Regions from separate parts of the Caloranaerobacter longqiensis genome, predicted to be linked through region 1. Evidence: riboswitches for the same ligand, from Rfam matches in the RefSeq annotation. Region 1 holds a riboswitch; the other holds the start of a gene.
The links. Region 1 has a riboswitch for FMN ahead of ribD (bifunctional diaminohydroxyphosphoribosylaminopyrimidine deaminase/5-amino-6-(5-phosphoribosylamino)uracil reductase RibD). Riboswitches for the same ligand answer to the same signal wherever they lie in the genome.
Positions count from the first base shown of each region.

Region 2: it holds a riboswitch for FMN, as region 1 does, so the genes downstream of both, AB4Y15_RS01925 (ECF transporter S component) here and ribD (bifunctional diaminohydroxyphosphoribosylaminopyrimidine deaminase/5-amino-6-(5-phosphoribosylamino)uracil reductase RibD) in region 1, are expected to answer to the same signal.

Region 1 is NZ_JBFWFX010000001.1:106,669-110,848, forward strand. Features, by position in the region: gene AB4Y15_RS00610 (bifunctional 3,4-dihydroxy-2-butanone-4-phosphate synthase/GTP cyclohydrolase II) at 1-658, opposite strand, end outside; gene AB4Y15_RS00615 (riboflavin synthase) at 672-1,331, opposite strand; gene ribD (bifunctional diaminohydroxyphosphoribosylaminopyrimidine deaminase/5-amino-6-(5-phosphoribosylamino)uracil reductase RibD) at 1,324-2,430, opposite strand; FMN riboswitch at 2,519-2,636, opposite strand; gene AB4Y15_RS00625 (biotin transporter BioY) at 2,816-3,379, shown strand; gene bioB (biotin synthase BioB) at 3,397-4,180, shown strand, end outside.
Region 2 is NZ_JBFWFX010000001.1:372,723-376,902, reverse strand. Features, by position in the region: gene AB4Y15_RS01935 (ATP-binding protein) at 1-617, shown strand, start outside; gene AB4Y15_RS01930 (amidohydrolase) at 604-1,770, shown strand; FMN riboswitch at 1,929-2,046, shown strand; gene AB4Y15_RS01925 (ECF transporter S component) at 2,143-2,745, shown strand; gene AB4Y15_RS01920 (pyridoxal phosphate-dependent aminotransferase) at 3,151-4,180, shown strand, end outside.

The DNA.
Region 1 (4,180 bases):
CTCCATATTTTGTAGGCATATCAGCTTCTGCAACTTTTTCTATTAAAATTTCGTTTTTTCTTCTATAGGCTATTAAATCTGCTATAGTAATTATTTTGAGATTATGTTTTTTTGCAAATTCCATAAGTTGTGGAAGTCTTGCCATACTACCGTCATCATTCATAATTTCACAAATTACACCTGCTGGATATAAATTAGCAAGTCTTGCAAGGTCTACTGCAGCTTCCGTATGTCCAGCTCTTTTTAAAACTCCACCTTGTCTTGCTTCGAGAGGGAATACATGACCTGGTCTTTTAAAATCTTGAGGTTTAGCGTTTTTATCTAAAACTTTTTTTATAGTAAGAGCTCTTTCAAAAGCTGAAATACCAGTTTTAGTTTCTTTAGCATCTATTGATATCGTAAAGGCAGTTGAATGTGAGTCAGTATTTTCGCTGACCATCTGAGGTATATCAAGTGCTTTAAGTCTTTCAGAAATTATAGGCATGCAGATAAGACCTCTGCCGTATTTTGCCATGAAATTAACTGCTTCTGGTGTAACTTTTTCTGCAGCCATTACGAGGTCGCCTTCGTTTTCTCTGTTTTCATCATCTACTACGATAATCATTTTGCCCTGCTTTATATCTACTATAGCTTCTTCTATAGTATTGAATTTAAACAAATTTATCACCTCTTTATATAAATCCATGTTCTTTTAAGAACTTTATATCTATATCTTTGTCATCCTCTTCCTTTTTATTGTGAATTAATAGCTTTTCAACATATTTTCCTATCATATCGCATTCTAGATTGACTTCATCACCTAAAGATTTTTCTATAAGCGTTGTAACCTTTTTAGTATGGGGGATTATAGATACTTTAAATACTTTATTATCAATGTAAGCTACTGTTAAGCTAATCCCGTCAATAGCGATAGAGCCTTTATAGATGATATATTTCAACAATTCTTCAGGAGGTTTTATAGTAACCCATACTGCATTATCTTCTTTATCGAATGACAGTATTTTACCTGTTCCATCGATATGGCCACTTACCAAATGTCCTCCTAATCTGTCACCTAATCTTAATGCTCTTTCTAAATTAACTTTACTTCCTGGCACTAGATTTTTTAAATTGCTTCTTTTCATAGTTTCAGGCATGACATCTACGCTGAATGTATTATCAGTAAAATCTGTAACAGTTAAACATACTCCGTTTGTGCTAATACTATCTCCAATCTTTATATCTTCTAATACTTTCTTTGCTTTTATAACTATTTTCACAGATTTAGTTCCTTTTAAAATCGATTTAACTATACCTACCTCTTCAACAAGACCAGTAAACAAGTTAATCACCTTCTTTATTTCGTATATATCCTTCTATCATAATATCTTCATCTAACTTATGAATTGTAATATTATCTATGTAAAAAGAGTCTTTTACAAATGGAATACCATCTCCGTCAACAGGAGTTTTGGATAGATGACCTCCGATTATTTTAGGTGCTATAAAGAAGTTTATTTTATCAACTATATTAGATTTTAAAGCAGAGTAATTGAGAGTTCCTCCACCTTCTAGAAGAATGCTGTCTATACCCATTTCACCCAGCTTTTTCATAAGATAATTTAAGTCCACTCTGCCGTTTATAGTTGGTGTGGTCAGGACTTCTACCCCTAGCTCTTTAAGTTTTTTTGTTTTGCTCTTATCAGCTAAAACGGTGGTGGCTACTATAGTTCTTGCATTAGATACATCTTTAACTACTTTTGCGTCTAAAGGTATTCTGCACCTGCTGTCTACAATAACTCTTACAGGGTTTTTCCCTTTAAAATTCTTTAACCTTACTGTAAGTTGAGGATTATCAACTATGATTGTATTTATTCCTACCATTATGGCACTGTATCTGTGCCTTAATTTATGAACGTACTGCCTGGAAGTTTTACCAGTAATCCATTTAGAATCAGAAAACTTTGTAGCTATTTTTCCATCTAGAGTCATTGCAGTTTTCATGAGGCAGAAAGGAACTTTAGTTGTAATATATTTTATAAAGATTTCGTTAAGTTTTCTTGCTTCATTTTCTAGTATTCCTATTTCTACTTCAATTCCATTATTTTTAAGTATCTCTACACCTTTACCAGAAACTAAAGGATTAGGATCTAATGTTGCTATAATAACTTTTTTAATACCGCTGTTTATTATTCTGTTAACACAGGGAGGAGTTTTTCCAAAATGAGAACATGGTTCTAAAGTTACATACATGATTGAATTTTCTGGATTTTCAACAACTGAATTCAAAGCTTCAACTTCTGCATGATTTCCGCCAAAGTATTTATGATAGCCCTCACCTATAATACTGCCATTCTTAACAATGACGCAGCCTACCATTGGATTAGGATTTACAAAGCCAGCTCCTTTTTCTGCTAATTCTAATGCTCTTTTCATGTATTTTATATCCATTATCAATCACCCCCCATACATAAAAAATAAAGCCCTGAAGTTTTAACTTCAGGGCATAAAATTTCAGAAAATATAGAACATTTTGCAACATTTCCTTCTCCCATCCAGACTATACTGTCGGCTCTGGAATTTCACCAGATCAACCGCTATTGCGGCTCGCGGGCTATACCGCCGGTCGGGAATTTCACCCTGCCCTGAAGGAAATATATATTCTTTATATTTAATTGTTTAAATAAAGCATATCATTATTAGATTTTAAAATCAAGTTTTTTTAATTTATATCAAATTAAAATGTCAACCATAAAAAATAAAAAGGTTGACAATATGTTTTGGTTTATATTATTATATTTACAGTTATATACATTAAAGAAAAGGAGGCATAGTCATGAGAATAAAAATACGCAATATGATTTTAGTGTCTTTATTTGCAGCATTAACGGCAATAGGTGCTTTTATTAGAATTCCTACTCCTATAGTACCTTTTACGCTCCAATTTCTTTTTTGTGCCTATGCTGGTACACTTTTAGGTTCGAGATTAGGTTTAATTTCTCAACTTCTATATGTAGGAATAGGTTTAGCAGGAGTTCCTATATTTACAAAAGGAGGAGGTATTTCTTATATTTTTCAGCCTACTTTTGGATATTTGATAGGATTCATATTATGTGCATATGTAATTGGTAAGCTTACAGAAAATCTTAAAGAGATTACATTTATAAAATATTTTATAATCGTAGTTACTGGACTTATGATTGTTTATGGTATTGGAGTTCCATATCTATATTTAATTGTAAATTACTATTTAGGAAAGACTATGACATTTGGACAGGCTATATATGCAGGTTTTGCTCTATATATAGTGCCAGATTTACTGCTTAGTGCTTTAGTAGCATTTACTTCAGTAAAGGTAATACCTATTTTGAAAAAATTAGGGTATATAACTAGAATATAAGAAAAGGGGAATAAGTTATGAAAGAAATTATATCTAACATTATTGAAAGAATTTTAAATGGTGGTCAGATTTACTATGATGAAGCAGTAGAAATTGTTAATATAGATGAAAAAGATATTGAAACATTAGAGATATTATTCAAAGGTGCGAATGCAATAAGAGAAAAGTTTGCAGGTAGAAAAGTTGATTTATGTACTATAATGAACGTAAAATCTGGAAGATGTTCTGAAGATTGTAAATTTTGTGCTCAATCTGTTTATTATAATACTGGAGTTATGGAATACGGATTATTAGATTATGATAAGATTTTAAAAAGAGCAAAAGAAATGGAGAAAGCTGGTGCTCACAGATTTTCACTTGTAACTAGTGGTAAAGGCATTAAAGGTAAAGATTTTGAAAAAATATTAGATATTTATAGAAGATTGGTTAAAGATACTAGTTTGAAACTATGTGCTTCTCTTGGAATTATAAGCTATGAACAGGCTTTAAAGCTGAAAGAAGCGGGAGTATCAATGTATCATCATAACATAGAAACGAGCAGAGAATATTATAAAGAGATTTGTACAACTCATTCATATGAAGAGAGAATAGAGAGTATTAAAAATGCGATGAAAGCAGGGCTTAAAATCTGTTGTGGCGGGATAATAGGTATGGGGGAAAGCAAAGAAGATAGAATAAAAATGGCATTTGAAATTAGAAATCTAGGAGTAAAATCGATTCCAATAAATGTATTAAGTCCAATCAAGGGAACACCTTTAGAAAATAAAGAAATACTGTCGCCTTTTGAAATACTAAAGACAA
Region 2 (4,180 bases), 270 kb from region 1:
TACCAGATGAATTTAAAGATAGAATTTTCGAACCGTTTTTTAGTACAAAAGAGTCTAGAGGAACAGGTTTAGGTTTAAGCATAGCTAAAAATATAATAGCCAGCTATAATGGGAGTATAGAAGTAGAGAGTAAAGTTGGAGTAGGAACAAAATTTATTATTTCATTTAATAGATATCAGAAAGGGGGAAGATATGCTGATGATGATAATATTTTACCAAAATTTAACGGGCTAAATGTGCTAATTGTAGATGATAAGGCCTATGTAGCTTATTCTTTAAAAAAAATGCTTAGGATAATTGGAATAGAATCTGATATTGAAACTAATAGTAATAATGTTTTAAAGAGATTGTCTAGAAAGGAATATGATATAATAATTTGTGATCTAGCTATGCCGAAGATGAATGGTATTAGGCTTTCTAGGCAAATAAAAAGTGTTAAAAAGGATTTGAAAGTTATCCTAATGACAGGATGGCCAAATGACTTAGATGGACAAGATTTAAGTGAAATAGAATATATAATACATAAGCCTTGTACAATTAAGGAGGTTATCAAAGCTGTAAGAAGTGTAATTGATAAAAAGAAAGAATTGGGGGGAAAAGAAAATGTTATTAATTAAAAATGGTAAAATTTTGACTATGACTGGAGAAATAATTGAAAATGGAAGTATTTTAATCGAAAATGGAAAGATTAAGGAAGTAGGTAAAGACATAGTTGTACCATTAGATGTTGAAATAATTGATGCTAATGGGAGACTTGTAACTCCAGGATTAATTGATGCGCATTGTCATTTAGGATTATGGGAAGATGGTATAGGTTTTGAAGGAGATGATGGTAATGAGTGGGTTGATCCAATAACTCCACATTTGAGAGCTATTGATGGTATAAACCCTATGGATAGGACATTTAAAGAGGCATATGAAGGTGGCGTTACATGTGTAGCGACAGGTCCAGGTAGTGCCAATGTAGTTGGAGGACAATTTGCGGCTATAAAGACATATGGAGATAGAATAGATGATATGATTGTAAAAGAACCTTTAGCTATGAAAATAGCTTTTGGAGAAAATCCTAAGAGAGTTTATCATAGTCAAAAGAAATCTCCAATTACAAGAATGGCAACTGCAGCAAAACTTAGGGAAACACTTTTTAAAGCTAAAAGGTATGTTGAAAAATTAGAAAAAGCTAAAGAAGATGAATCAAAAATGCCTGAATTTGATATAAAAATGGAAGCTATGGCAAAGGTAATTAGAAAAGAAATACCACTTAAGGCTCATGCTCATAGAGCAGATGATATACTAACTGCCATAAGGATAGCTAAGGAATTTGATGTAGATATAACTTTAGACCATTGTACTGAAGGACACTTAATCGCAGAACATTTGGTAAAAGAAGGAAAATGCGCTATAGTTGGTCCAAGCTTAACCAATAGAAGTAAATTTGAGCTTAAAAACTTGACTTTTGAAACACCTGGTATATTACAGAAAGCTGGAGTTAAGGTTGCAATAATGACAGATTCACCGGTAATACCATTACAATATTTACCTCTTTGTGCTGGACTTGCTGTAAAAGCTGGTATGGATGAAATGGAGGCATTTAAAGCTATAACTATCAATGCTGCTGAAATATTAGGAATAGATGATAGAGTTGGAAGTATTGAAGTAGGCAAGGATGCTGATATCGTTATATTTGATGGCCATCCATTAAGAGATGTTGATTGTAAAGTATATGTAACAATAATTGATGGTAAGGTGGTTTATAAAAATAAAATTTAAAATTGAAAATGTAAAATGTAAAATTAGATGTAAGATACTTGGTACTGGTTGTTCGATGTTGGCTTTTTGTCAGTCGAATAACGAAAGGTTAATTTATTGTCTTGACAAAAGTAAGTAATAATGCGATAATGGAGTTAATAATAGAATATTTATTTTTTTCTAGTCTTCAGGGCAGGGTGAAATTCCCGACCGGCGGTATAGCCCGCGAGCTGCATTGCAGTTGACCTGGTGAAATTCCAGGGCCGACAGTTAAAGTCTGGATGGGAGAAGATTAGTATAGTTTTATGTATGTAAGCTCCTGAAGATTGTCTTCAGGAGCTTTTAATTTCCTAATCCTCTCCCATAAAACAAAAAAATAGATGGAGGGGTATCATGTTAACACTAAAAGAAAGATTTAACACTAGAATGCTTACCAAAATATCTGTTTTATCAGTACTTGCATTTCTTATTATGTATATTGAAGTACCTTTATGGTTTACACCAGAGTTTTTAAAGATTGATTTAAGTGATATACCTGCTTTAATAGGAGCTTTTGCATTAGGTCCTATAGCTGGAGTTATAATTGAGTTTGTTAAAAATATACTTCATCTTGTAATTAAAGGAACTTCGACCATGGGCGTTGGGGAGTTAGCAAATTTCTTAGTAGGAAGTGTATTAGTTTATACTGCAGGTTATATCTATTTTAAGAACAAAACGTTTAAAAATGCAATTTTAGGTATGATTATAGGCACTGTAATGATGACGCTTGTAGCTTCTTTATCAAATTATTATTTTTTAATACCGTTTTATGCAAAATTATTTGGTGCTCCGGTAGATGCTTTTGTTGAAATGGGTGCTAAAGTTAATAAATTTGTTGCTGATTACAAAACCTTTATCTTATTTGCAATAGTTCCTTTTAATTTATTAAAGGGAATAATTGTATCACTGATTACAATTGTATTGTATAAGAAAATATCACCAATCTTACACAGATAAGGAAATACGGGGACGGTTCTGTTGTATCCAACCGCCCCTGTTTTTTTTGTTATTTTATTGAAATCCATTACGGAAATTATATTTGAAATTATCATTAAAATTAATAGGAATATAATTTCCTATGGATTATAATAAAATCTTTTTAAATAAAAATTTTATAAGGTAGATTTTATTGAAATCCATTACGGAAATTATATTTGAAATTATCATTAAAATTAATAGGAATATAATTTCCTATGGATTATAATAAAATCTTTTTAAATAAAAATTTTATAAGGTAGATTTTATTGAAATCCATCACGGAAATTATATTTGAATTTATCTTCAATTTAATATGGAATATAATTTCCTATGGATTATAATAAAAATATAGTGATAAAGAACAATATAAAGGAGAGGAAATAGATGCTATCTAAAAGGTTAAACAATATAACTCCATCATTTACAATTGGTATAAGCAGTAAGATAAAAAAACTTAGAGAAGAAGGTTTAGATATAATTAATTTAAGCATTGGAGAACCAGATTTTTTTACTCCAGATAAAGCTAAAGAAGAAGCGATTAAAGCTATACATAATAACAAAACAAAATATGACTTGGTTTCAGGGTTGAATGAGCTGAAAAAAGTTATTCAAAACAAACTTTGGATTGAAAATGGAATTTATTATGAAGTTGATGAGATAGTGGTGTCTAGTGGAGCTAAACATTCTATAACTAATTCATTATTAGCTTTGTTGGATGAAGGGGACGAAGTGATTATACCTAAACCATATTGGGTAAGTTATCCTGAAATGGTTAAATTGGTAGGAGGGAAGCCCGTATTTGTAGAAACAGATAAATCTAATAATTTCAAAATTGCAGTTGAAGAATTGAAAGAAGCTGTAAGTCCAAAGACAAAGGCGATGATAATTTCTAATCCATCAAATCCAGTTGGAAGCATATACAGAGAAAAAGAGTTAATTCCAATAGTTGAATTTTGTTTAGAGAATAATATATATATAATTTCAGATGAAATATATGAAAAGATACGTTATATTGACGACTATAAGAGTATTGCTGCTATTTCTAATGAAGCTAAAGATATAACAATAACTATAAATGGATTTTCTAAATCAGCTTCTATGACTGGATGGAGAGTAGGATATTCAGCTTCTAATAGAGAAATAGCCAAAGCTATTTCTACTATACAAGGGCATTTAGTTTCTCATCCTTCAACAATATCACAATGGGCAGCATTTGGAGCATTATCTTATTGTGAAGAAGAAATAAAAGAGATGGTTAAGATTTATAAGAGTCGCAGAGATAGGGTAGTTTCAATGTTAAATAAAATAAAACCGTTATCATTTATTTATCCTGAAGGAGCTTTTTACTTGTTTATCGATATTTCTCAATTAAAGCAAAATATGGATTATGATGGAAGTTTCTCGGTTTATTTCG